4 regions of the Cobetia sp. UCD-24C genome follow, and region 1 is predicted to be linked to each of the others. Evidence: predicted binding sites of a transcription regulator. Region 1 holds the regulator's gene; each other region holds the start of a gene.
The links. Region 1 encodes sigma-54, which starts transcription at its own class of promoters, with help from an activator protein. Its sites were predicted from a motif close to TGGCACNNNNNTTGCTNT; they were not measured.

Region 1 (3,104 bases):
TGAGTCATGACTGCTGCTACTCCGCGTACGCTGAGCGTTCGCCATCTGGCCAAGGCCTACAAGGGCCGCAAGGTGGTCAAGGACATCTCGCTGGAGATCCGCCAGGGCGACATCGTCGGCCTGCTGGGCCCCAACGGCGCCGGCAAGACGACCTCGTTCTACATGATCGTCGGGCTGGTGCGCGCCGATGCCGGCAACGTCTCCATCGATGACAAGGACCTCTCCGCTGCCGCCATGCATCAGCGTGCACGCGCCGGCATCGGCTATCTGCCGCAGGAAGCGTCGATCTTCCGCAAGCTGTCGGTGGCCGACAACATCATGGCGATTTTGGAAACCCGCAAGGACCTGGATCGCAATGGCCGCAAGGCACGCCTTGAAGAGTTGCTCGAGGAATTCAGCATCACGCACATCCGCGCCAGCGCCGGCATGAGCCTGTCCGGCGGTGAGCGTCGTCGGGTCGAGATCGCCCGTGCACTGGCCACCGAGCCGGACTTCGTGCTGCTCGATGAGCCCTTTGCCGGCGTCGACCCCATCTCGGTGGGCGAGATCAAGAGCATCGTGCGCCAACTGCGCGATCGTGGCATCGGCGTGCTGATCACCGACCACAACGTGCGCGAGACGCTCGATATCTGTGACACCGCCTATATCGTCGGCGATGGCCAGATCATCGCCCACGGTGATGCGGACTCCATCCTGGCCAACCAGCAGGTGCGCGACGTCTACCTGGGCCACGAGTTCACGCTCTAGGGTCAGCGGCTGCGCTGAGTCCTCGCGAGGCAAAAGCTTCAAAAGCCGCTGCGTGATTTTATCGCGTAGCGGCTTTTTCATGTCTGACATCAGACGCATGCATGACGTCCATACCACCTTGGTGGAAACATGGCATGCAAGTTGCTTGAATATTCACGACAACCACTTGTCAGTGCCCCGAGTCACGGTATAGCGTAGTAAGCACGTTCCTTTGCCGTGAATTGACTGACTCCATGAAACCCACCCTGCAACTCCGCCTCGGCACCTCGCTGACCATGACGCCGCAGCTCCAGCAAGCGATCCAGCTGCTGCAGCTGTCGACGCTCGACCTGCGTCAGGAGATTCAGCAAGCCCTCGAGTCCAACCCCATGTTGGAGCTCGACGAGGACTACGAGTCGCTGGATGTCGTCGAGACACAGGATTCGAGCGAGATCTCCACTGCCGACTCCTCGAGCGAGATTCCCGAGGAATACCCCCTCGACAGTGACTGGTCGGACCTCTACCAGGACCACGCCGGTAGCCTGACCAGCTCCGGCAGTGGCAGCGGGAGCGAAGAAGGGCCGGACTTCGATCGCAATACCAGCGTCGAGAGCCTGCAGGACCACCTGCGCTGGCAGCTGGCGATGACCGACCTCGATGGCCGTGAACGCCAGATGGCGGAGAGCCTGATCGATGCCGTCGACGGTGCTGGCTATCTGAGCCTGTCACTCGACGAGCTAGTCGATGGCCTGCGCGGCCAGGGCCTGCCCGGCCTCAAGGCCTCCGAACTCGAGCAGGTATTGCTGCGTCTGCAGCAGTTCGACCCGACCGGCGTCTTCGCCCGTGATCTGCGCGAATGCCTGCTGCTGCAACTGGCACTGCTGCCGGATGATCTGCCGCTGCTGGCGCAGGCGCGCCGCCTGGTACGTCAATTCCTCGAGGCACTGGGCAACGATGACCGCAAGCTGCTCAAGCGGCGCCTGAGCCTTGACGATGACGAGCTGGATCACGTCATCCGCCTGGTACGTGCGCTCGATCCGCGTCCGGCATCCGCCTGGGGCGAGCCCGCCAGCGATTACGTGATCCCTGATCTGCTGGTGCGCCATACCCGCCATGGCTGGCAGGTCGAGCTCAACCCGGAAGCGCTGCCCAAGCTGCGTATCCAGCCGGAATACGCCGCGCTGATCAAGCGTGCCGACAAGTCCGCCGACAACACCTTCCTCAAGGACAACCTGCAGGAAGCGCGCTGGCTGATGAAGAGCCTGTCATCGCGTAATGACACCCTGCTCAAGGTCGGCCGCGAGATCATGGCGCGCCAGATCGACTTCCTCGAGCAAGGCGAGGAAGGCATGAAGCCGCTGATTCTGGCCAACATCGCCGAAGTGGTCGAGATGCATGAGTCGACCATCTCGCGGGTCACGACCCAGAAGTACATCCACACCCCGCGCGGCGTCTTCGAGCTCAAGTTCTTCTTCTCGAGCCAGGTTGGTGGCAGCGGCAGTGGCGACGCCCACTCAAGCACCGCCATTCGTGCCCGCATCCGCAAGCTGATCGCGGAAGAGCCGGCCCGCAAGCCTCTCTCCGACTCGCGGCTGGTCGATCTGCTCGCCAGCGATGGCATCGAGGTCGCACGCCGTACCGTGGCCAAGTATCGCGAAGCGATGGGCATCCCCTCCTCCAGCGAGCGCAAGCGTCTGGCCTGACGCATCACCTGCGGCTGCCATGCCCTGCTCTCACCTCCACAATGGCAGCCGCCGCCAACCTCAAGCACTGGATTTTTCCGCTCATCAGCCTCTGACTTCGCGGGCAGCGGTATGCCTGTCGCGCGCTCTGTCATGCCGTCAACCGCTCGCCAATTGCCCGTCATGGCCCATGACGGCGCGCAGAATGATGGTAAAAAACCGCCGTTCCGGCAGCGTCATTTACCGTCAATCGCATGTTTTTAAAGTCACTTTTGCGCGTATTGCACCTGGATGACACCCGGCGAACCTCCCGTAACGCCGCTTGCTCCACGCAATCGAATCGTCTGAAAGGCGACGTACATGCAGGGATTGGCGACGAAAACCCGCCTTCTTGCGCGTCTTTCACGCACCACCCACCAGACGTGCCCTTGAAGTCCACTCCGTTACCCCTCACTGAGTTGAAGACAAGCACTGAGCCACGATGCAGCGCAGCGTTGATCTTTGCGCAAAGCTTGGGCATTGTCGGTACAGACGCTCACGACATCTGACGCCACTGGCAAGGGTGCGAAAACATCGCCAGACGGTGGCCGTCAAGCCTGTTGCAGAGCGTCCGATCAGGGTTTGCTCGTAGTCAAAAAGGGTTACAATTGAATGGCAACCCGCTGGATAAAGGAGCGTGTCCATGCAAGTGAATAT
Region 2 (3,104 bases), on a different contig from region 1:
GGCAGGGTGCTTGGACGATCGACTCAGTCGATTGATGAAAGCCATGTCAGAGATCAGATTGAGCCAGAGGAGCCCATGAGGCGCCTGTCAGGGAGAGATCAGCGACGGCGCATGCGCTGCGTTCGAGGAGTTTGCACGAGTATCGGGTCGTTGATGTCCGGGGATTGGCGCCTGAGGACCTGGTACTGAGTGACGGGTGACGGCTTACTGCTGCCTGGTGATTGAGAGCGTCTGGTGCCCTGCGGCTGCGGCTGCGGCTGCGGCTGCCATTCAGCTTCACCCACAGCGGCGCGCCCGGGGGCTGACGATGTGGGTCGCTTGCCGACATGACGCTTACGCTGCCAGCATTGCCGACAAACGCTCGCGGCGAGTTAAAAGTAGCGGCTTTGGCAGCAGTTTCCACGCAAAAGCGCCTTTTTTTGCGCATTTCAGCGCCACCAGTCGCCACATGGGCATGGTGTGAGGCCGACTCGAGACCTGCCTGCACCAAGAAAGTGCTCATACAGGGGCGATAGCGCCCTCGAGAGAGCCACAAGAGTGCCGCCGGACGGGGACTGCTGTATATTTGATCGGTTGTCCCGGCCTTGCCGGGATGACCGCCAAGCTGTCTCACGGAACGCCGCCGATGCGCGGCAGAGAATCGTCCAACCCACGGAAAGGGCCAGCCATTCAGGACGACTTCGGCTTGTTTCAGGAGCACTACCCATGCAAGACATGCTTGCCCCGCTGGCATCCCTGGCGGATGTGATCGGCATGCTAGGCACCACTCTGGTCGTCGGCGCCTTCTTCCTGCTGCAGATCGGCAGACTCGATGCCCGCAGCCTGACCTACAACCTGATGAATCTGAGCGGGGCGATCCTGCTGTTGATCAGCCTGTGCATCAATTTCAACCTCGCCAGCTTCGTGATCGAGATCTTCTGGATCATCGCCTCAGTGGTAGGTCTGGTGCGCTGGATGCTGGGCACTCGCCCCCAGACTGCCTGAGGCCGCCCCTCAGAATCAGCGGCGCCCATGACGCAAAAAACCGCCACGCCCCGAAAGGGCGTGGCGGTTTTGGTTCAGCCGTCACCTGACGGAATCAGGCGTCGCGCTGGCGCTCGATTTCCGCGGCGTGACTGGCGGCTTCACGCTTCGCTACCGCGGCTTCCCCCTCGTCATCCACTGGCGTGGCGGGCTCGGCAGCCGGTGCATTGGCCGCTACCAGCCCCTGCTTCTCCAGCAGTGCCTCGAGGGCGATGACCTGCTTTTCCAGCGACTCGACGCGGCTGCGCGTACGCGTCAGCACATCCATCATGATGTCGAAGTCTTCACGCGAGACCAGTTCCATGCGGTCGAAGGCACCGCGCATCACCCCTTGCACGGACTTCTGCAGCTCTTCCGGGCCATGCGAGGCATCCTGCAGGCGCTCACCGATCTGCTGGGCCATACGCCCGATGACGTCATTCTTGAACATGCTGCACCTCAGCCGTTGCGGGCCGGCAGACGCGTCGTGCGGACTGCCGGTCAGAAAATGATGACACCCCTGTACATGGGGCCGTCGTGTCCTGCTGCAAGGATACGCAACCCTGGAGTCGGGTGCATGCCCCGCATCGCCCTGCACCAGACAATCCTCATCGACAGGCACACACCTGCACCACATTAGCACTTGCCCCCACACCCAAAGGCGCAGAAACAGCACCATTACGGTGCATGCCAGGTGACCTTCGGATTCAGCCATCTTTGCACAGGCCGAAAGACTGTCAGCCATCCTGCGATAACCAGATGAGTTACAAGGATTTTCAGCCGCATGGCACATCTCGTGCGATGCACTTGTCAGGAACAGGCCGCCAGCTCATCTGACTGGCCATGCTTAACAAGAATGATCATTCCGGTAGCGAACGGGGGCAGCACATGAAACTGATCACCGCCATCATCAAACCCTTCAAGTTGGACGACGTGCGAGAAGCACTGGCCGACAACGGCGTGCAGGGGATTACCGTCACCGAAGTGAAGGGCTTCGGACGTCAGAAGGGGCACACCGAGCTATATCGCGGTGCCGAGTACGTCGTCGACTTCCTTCCCAAGGTCAAGATTGAAGTGGCTGTCGATGACAGCAGTGTGGAATCGGTACTGGACGCCATCACCCAGGCGGCCAACAGCGGCAAGATCGGCGACGGCAAGCTGTTCGTCACTCCGCTGGACGATGTCATCCGTATCCGCACCGGTGAACGCGGCGCCGACGCTGTCTGAGCCCCGCGCACAATAACAAGGAGAACCCCGCATGAACGAGATCATCGAGGTCAAGTACGCACTTGATACCTTCTACTTCCTGGTCTGTGGCGCCCTGGTGCTATGGATGGCAGCCGGCTTTGCCATGCTCGAGGCCGGTCTGGTCCGCGCCAAGAACACCACCGAGATCCTGACCAAGAACGTGGCGCTGTTCGCCATCGCCTGCACCATGTACATGGTCGTCGGTTACCACATCATGTACTCGAGCGCCGAAGGCGGCTTCCTGCCGAGCCTGGGCTTCCTGATCGGTGCCGAGAATACCGCTGAGGAAGCGCTCGCTTCCGGTGGCGACATCTACTACAGCGCACGTTCCGACTTCTTCTTCCAGGTCGTGTTCGTGGCTACCGCCATGTCCATCGTCTCCGGTGCGGTCGCCGAGCGCATGAAGCTGTGGGCCTTCCTGGCCTTCGCCGTGGTCATGACCGGCGTCATCTACCCGGTGCAGGGTTACTGGACCTGGGGTGGCGGCTTCCTGAGCGCAGCGGGCTTCAGCGACTTCGCCGGTTCCGGCATCGTGCACATGGCCGGCGCTTCCGCCGCACTGGCAGGCGTGCTGCTGCTGGGCGCTCGCAAGGGCAAGTACGGCAAGAATGGCGAGATCAATGCCATCCCGGGCGCCAACCTGCCGCTGGCCACGCTGGGTACCTTCATCCTGTGGCTGGGATGGTTGGGCTTCAACGGCGGCTCCGAGCTGGTGCTGTCCAACATCGATGAGGCCAACGCGGTCGCTCAGGTCTTCGTCAACACCAATGCCGCTGCCTGTGGTGGTGTCATCGCCGCGCTGATCCTCGCACGTCTGTGGTTCCGCAAGGCTGACCTGACCATGGCCCTCAACG
Region 3 (3,104 bases), on a different contig from region 1:
CTGAGCGCTGCGGCGTTTGATATGTCGTTGGCGAGCACCGCGTGCTCACCAGAGGGTCACGGCGTCTTCTTGCTCTCGAAGGACGCTTTCTCGTGGCGCAGGATGTTGGCGCTCAGCGCAACGCAGACGCCAGCGGCGACCAGCAGGCACACCGCCACGGCGCCAGAGTTGCTGAAGAAGAAGGCGTAGTTGCCAGCGTGTACCACAGTATCGACAGTTTCCATTGCAAGACTCCTTGCGAAAGCGGATATCGGTTGGGTCTACCAGTACTGCAATAACGGGGCCAGTCAGCGCTTATCTCGACATCATCTCGACAGACCGGCCCCTTCAGAAGGTGCGCCGGGGCTCAGCTACCAGGGCTCAGCTACCAGGACTCAGCTGATGTCCGGACGCTTGTCCATCGGCGCCGCGACCACCCCACCGGAACGTGCCGGCACGCTGGAGCTCGTCTCGGAGGACAGGCTTTCCGGGTAGGCCTTGGCCGGGACTTCGAACAGGTCCAGCCCCAGCACTTCGACATGCGGCGGCACGCGCAGCAGGTTGAACTTCTTGAGCAGATAGGCCACGCCCCAGCCCGGAATGAAGCCCGTCAGCGCCATCACCACCGCGCCGGTCAGCTGGCCGGTGAAGGAAACGTCCGGCACGCCTTCGCCGACATTCGGGAAGCCAGCCGCGAAGATACCCACCAGTACCACGCCGTAGAAGCCGCAGAAGCCATGCACCGCGAAGGCGCCGACGGAGTCATCCAGGCCACGCTTCTCGAGCAGTGCGCCGATCTTCGGCATCAGGGCGCCACCGGTGACCGCCAGCACGAAGGCCAGGCCCGGGTTGTAGAGATCCAGCCCCGCCGCGACGGTGATGATGCCGCCCAGCGCACCGGACATGGTCCAGAAGGGATCACGCGAGGACAGATAGGCACCGATCACACCGCCGCCGAAGCCCATCAGAGTATTGAAGGCGAAGGCAGAAAGGTTGGTGCGATTGCCGTAGATGGTGGTCCAGCCGATGTCACCGGTGTTGAAGATGATGCAGCCGCCGAGGAAGCCGAAGAAACCGACGATGATCAGCATCAGGCCGATCAGGGTCATCGGCATGTTGTGCGGCGCGATCACCTGCGGCTTGCCATCGTCACTGTACTTGCCGATGCGCGCGCCCAGATTGAGCAGCACGCCCAGCGCGAAGAAGCCGGCCACGGCGTGCACCACACCGGCGGCGCCGACATCGTGGTAGCCCAGCTTGTGCAGCATCCAGCCATCCGGATGCCAGCCCCAGGCGCCCGCCATGATCCAGACACCGGCACCGAGAATCACCGCCAGAATCAGGAAGGCCCCCAGGCGGATGCGTTCGATCACCGCCCCCGACAGGATGGAGCCGGTGGTCGCGCCGAACAGGGCAAAGGCGGCGAAGAAGATGCCGGTACCCATGTCATCAGCGTCCGGACGCATGCTCGCGCTCCACGGCAGAGCGGCGGACGCCTCGATGGGGATCAGCCCGTTGGGGAAGGCGTTGTAGATCCACCAGCCCACGAAGTAGAAGGCGGGGATGATCGAGGCCAGCGTCAGCACGTTCTTCATGCCGGATGCCAACGCATTCTTGGAACGCGAAGCACCGATCTCATAGGCCAGAAAGCCTGCATGGATCAGGAACATGATGGCGGTACACCACCAATAGAACACCTCGATGTTCATCGCCTGATGCATATTCAATATGCTTTGCAACGTCTTTTCATCCATCGTCTTTTCTCCTTTACCGGAGCCTGTGGATCAGCGCGCCTCACTGTGCAAGCGGCACTGCCCGTCCGGGGGTTGTTGTTGTTTTTCAAGGGGACCTGCTGGATAAAGCAAGCGACATGCCAGATGACCCTGATTGGCCACCCTCAGCAATTCGTTGTTTTTACTGAATCATTCTTGAAACCGAGGACTCCTCTTCAGATATGAAGCCCATGAAGCCTTCCCTGCGAGGAGGATGGGCGTTATTGAGGCATGCCGGCCACGGCATGCACCGTGAGATGACTTGCAGGGCGCTGCATATACGCAAGTCATTGCTCGCGACTCACCTCTCATGCTTGCCCTCCTGGCAGTGAGATCAGCTACGCACCTTGAGGCGCTCCGGGTCATGGAAAGGCAATGCCACCACCTCGGCGGCGAGGCGCTTCTGATGGCCATCCAGCTGGCCGATCTCAAGCTGGGTTCCCGGGCTTGCGAAGTCCGGTGCCAGGCGGCACATCGCGATGGAACGATCAAGCAGCGGCGACTGGGTGGCACTGGTGACCACGCCCACCGGATAGCGGCCGTTGTAGACGAGATCGCCATGGCTGACCAACTCGCTGCTGTGCATCTTCATGCCCATCACACGATGCCGTGATTCCGGCGCCTCGCGTTGCAGCGCTGCCCGCCCGACGAAATCATCCTCCTTGCTCTTCATCGGCACGGTGAAGCCGATACCCGCTTCATAGGGGGAAGTCTGCGGGCAGAATTCATGACCGGCGAAAATCAGCCCCGCCTCGATTCTCAGCATGTCGAGGGCATCCAGGCCCAGAGGCGCGATGCCATGGGGCTCACCCGCCGCCCAGATCGCCTCCCACACGGCCGGGGCGTCCTTGGGATGACACCAGATTTCATAACCGAGCTCGCCGGTATAGCCGGTACGCGACACCATCAGCGGAATGCCATCCGGCCCCGACAGACGACCGATCATGAAGCGGAACCAGCCCAGCCCCTGAACGTCTGGCTGGGTACGCGCATTCCAGATCAGCGGCGCCAGCACCTCGCGGCTCTTCGGCCCCTGCAGCGCGATGTTGTGCAGCTGATGAGTGGAGTCACGCACCGTGACGCGATATCCCTGGCGCTGGGCAAGCTCCCTGAGCCACTGGCCGCTGGCCGGGTCACCGCAGATCCAGCGGAAGGTCTGCTCGCCCATGCGGAACAAGGTGCCGTCATCGAGCATGCCGCCGGTTTCCTGACACATGGCCGAGTACACCACCTCGCCGATGGAGAGCCGTCGTACATTGCGGGTCAATGCGTATTGCAGCAGGCGTTCGGCATCGGGACCGGCGACCTCGAACTTGCGCAGCGCCGAGAGATCCATCATCGCGACCCGCTCGC
Region 4 (3,104 bases), on a different contig from region 1:
CGTTGAGGGCAGAGCAGTAGATGATCGGGAAGTCGAGCTGCTCGTCAGTCGCGCCCAGGTTGTCGAACAGATCGAAGATCTGGTCAACGACCCAGTCAGGACGAGAGCCCGGACGGTCGATCTTGTTGACGACGACGATCGGCTTCAGGCCCTGGGCGAATGCCTTCTGGGTCACGAAGCGAGTCTGCGGCATCGGGCCATCGACGGCATCGACCAGCAGCAGCACGGAATCGACCATGGACATCACGCGCTCGACTTCGCCACCGAAGTCAGCGTGCCCAGGGGTATCCACGATGTTGATGTGGTAGTCATTCCACTGGATCGCGGTGTTCTTCGCGAGAATGGTGATGCCGCGCTCTTTTTCCTGGTCGTTGGAATCCATGATGCGTTCCTGACCCTCGGCCTTGCGGTCCAGGGTGCCAGACTGACTCAGGAGCTTGTCGACCAGGGTAGTTTTACCGTGGTCAACGTGGGCGATGATGGCTATGTTGCGAAGTTTCTCGATCACGACGGGAACCTGTGCGGAAAATGGGCGCTCGCGTACCGGGCGCTTGTGATTTGGGGCGCATTATAGGGGGCATGGCATGCCTCCTGCCAGCATCGTGCATTCACGAGGCGAGTCAGCGAGTGCCTTCAATTGGCCTGAAGTGCCCAAATGGTTGTCTCTCAAGTCTTTTCCGCGCCCTTGTCGCGGATGAAAAAAACTTGTGAGTCGAGGCAAACATGAGGATGAAAGAAAGAAATGACCGCAATGTGATGCTGACGTGATCATCGGGTGTGAGCGGAGAAATCCCCGGGATTCAGCGTTTTGCACCAATGTGGAGCAGCGGCGTTTTTTGGTGCACTCAAATGATGAATCTGCACTGCGCGGCAAGAATTTTTGCACCTTGTCGGCCCATCTTTGGTCGGGTTTTCGTGCTGCATGCATGAAGATGGTGATGTTTTTTTTCAGCATATTCATGAGCTTACTGAAATGAGCGGTGCGGCGTGCGCCATTCTGGCACGCTCGCTGCATTGTTAGAGCATCCTGTCTGATGGCTGGCATAACGACGCCGACCATGAGAGAAAAGGCTTACAAAATAGAGCAATAACCCCAGACAACGCTGACACCAACTGTAACCAGAGCCGCCGGCTCCATCGGAGAATTACCATGGCTGAGAAGACACTTGCCCTGATTGAAGAACACGAAGTCAAGTGGGTTGATCTGCGCTTCACCGACACCAAGGGCAAGGAGCAGCACGTCTCCATCCCGGCGCGTACAGTGGATGAGGAATTCTTCGAGAACGGCCAGATGTTCGATGGTTCCTCCATTGAAGGTTGGAAGGGCATCAACGAATCCGACATGATCCTGATGCCGGACGACGGCACTGCCTTCCTCGACCCGTTCACCGAAGACACCACCCTGGTGCTGCGTTGCGACGTCATCGAGCCGGCCACCATGCAGGGCTATGAGCGCGACCCGCGTTCCGTCGCCAAGCGCGCCGAGGAATTCCTGAAGTCCACCGGTCTGGGCGACACCGCCTTCTTCGGTCCGGAGCCGGAATTCTTCATCTTCGACGAAGTGCACTGGAAGAACGAGATGAACGGTTCCATGTTCAAGATCTCTTCCGAAGAAGGTGCCTGGGCGACCGATTCCACGCCGGAAGGCGGCAACCTGGGTCACCGTCCGCGTCTGAAGGGCGGCTACTTCCCGGTCCCGCCGATCGACAGCTTCCACGATATCCGTGCTGCCATGTGCAACACCCTGGAAGCCATCGGTCAGGAAGTCGAAGTTCACCACCACGAAGTGGCGAACGCCGGCCAGAACGAGATCGGTGTCAAGTTCAACACCCTGGTCAAGAAGGCCGATGAGGTTCAGGAACTCAAGTACGTGATCCACAACGTGGCTCACGCCTACGGCAAGTCCGCGACCTTCATGCCCAAGCCGCTGGTCGGTGACAACGGTTCCGGCATGCACGTTCACCAGTCCTTCTGGAAGGATGGCGACAACCAGTTCGCTGGTGACGAGTACGCGGGTCTGTCCGAAATGGCCCTCTACTACATTGGCGGCATCATCAAGCACGCTCGTGCCCTGAATGCCTTCACCAATGCGTCCACCAACTCCTACAAGCGTCTGGTGCCGGGCTTCGAAGCGCCGGTCATGCTGGCCTACTCTGCCCGCAACCGTTCCGCTTCCATCCGTATCCCGTACACCGCCAGCCCGAAAGGCAAGCGTGTCGAGGCGCGTTTCCCGGATCCGACGGCCAACCCGTACCTGGCGTTCTCCGCGATGCTGATGGCCGGTATCGACGGTATCAAGAACAAGATCCACCCGGGCGACGCGATGGACAAGAACCTCTACGACCTGCCGGCCGAAGAAGCCAAGTCCATCCCGACCGTGGCCGAGAGCCTCGAACAGGCCCTGACCGCGCTGGACGGCGATCGTGAGTTCCTGACCCAGGGCGGCGTCTTCACCGACGACATGATCGATGCCTACCTCGAGCTGAAGGGCGAAGACGTCCAGCGCCTGCGCATGGCGACTCACCCGCTCGAATTCGACATGTATTACAGTGTCTAAGTGCTACAGCGCCCAAGTACTGCAGCGTCCAAGCGCTGCAGAGGTTGAGGCAGACATTCGCTAGTCACGCCATCTGACGGAGTGCCTTCCCGGTGAAGGCCATCCACGGACGATGACGACAGCAGGGCCACACCGACAGGTGTGGCCCTGTTTTTCATTATGGCCCTGCTTCGTTCTATCTCTTTGCTCTGATCATTTGCTCTGCCCCTGATCCTTTTCCCTGAGATCGGCCATGCTGATGACAGACCTGCAGGGCGCGGTGGTAGCCTTGCGTGACAGTCAATGCACACAGGCGTCTTGTCGAAGGCCCCAAATGCTGGCATCAACGCGGTAAGCTTTGTAACTTGTTAGCCTTGTCATCAGGCAGCAGGATCGCCTGTCGATAGACCCAACCCGCTGGAGCTGCCTGCGGCTTCTGGCCTCCCATGACTCTCTTCAGGAATCTTCGGATGTGGCCCTTCGTATCCTCCCTGCGCGTCGCGAACCCCGCGACTGACTCGCGTGCACTGCCAGCAGCGCGCCCCGAGCCACTGCAGTGCCTGCTGCT

Region 2: the regulator sigma-54 is predicted to act here: its motif matches at 1,788-1,805, upstream of AOG28_RS10785 (P-II family nitrogen regulator).
Region 3: the regulator sigma-54 is predicted to act here: its motif matches at 1,838-1,855, upstream of AOG28_RS07560 (ammonium transporter).
Region 4: the regulator sigma-54 is predicted to act here: its motif matches at 999-1,016, upstream of glnA (glutamate--ammonia ligase).

The regions. Positions count from the first base shown of each region.
Region 1 covers NZ_LJTD01000001.1:406,535-409,638, forward strand. The annotation lists gene lptA (lipopolysaccharide transport periplasmic protein LptA) at 1-3, shown strand, start outside; gene lptB (LPS export ABC transporter ATP-binding protein) at 7-747, shown strand; gene AOG28_RS01745 (RNA polymerase factor sigma-54) at 981-2,429, shown strand; gene hpf (ribosome hibernation-promoting factor, HPF/YfiA family) at 3,091-3,104, shown strand, end outside.
Region 2 covers NZ_LJTD01000006.1:232,968-236,071, reverse strand. The annotation lists gene AOG28_RS10795 (CBU_0592 family membrane protein) at 706-984, shown strand; gene AOG28_RS10790 (accessory factor UbiK family protein) at 1,079-1,453, opposite strand; gene AOG28_RS10785 (P-II family nitrogen regulator) at 1,891-2,229, shown strand; gene AOG28_RS10780 (ammonium transporter) at 2,261-3,104, shown strand, end outside.
Region 3 covers NZ_LJTD01000004.1:267,862-270,965, reverse strand. The annotation lists gene AOG28_RS18420 (hypothetical protein) at 57-224, opposite strand; gene AOG28_RS07560 (ammonium transporter) at 375-1,700, opposite strand; gene AOG28_RS07555 (DUF1989 domain-containing protein) at 2,086-3,104, opposite strand, start outside.
Region 4 covers NZ_LJTD01000006.1:41,763-44,866, reverse strand. The annotation lists gene typA (translational GTPase TypA) at 1-508, opposite strand, end outside; gene glnA (glutamate--ammonia ligase) at 1,151-2,557, shown strand; gene AOG28_RS09970 (DUF4124 domain-containing protein) at 3,007-3,104, shown strand, end outside.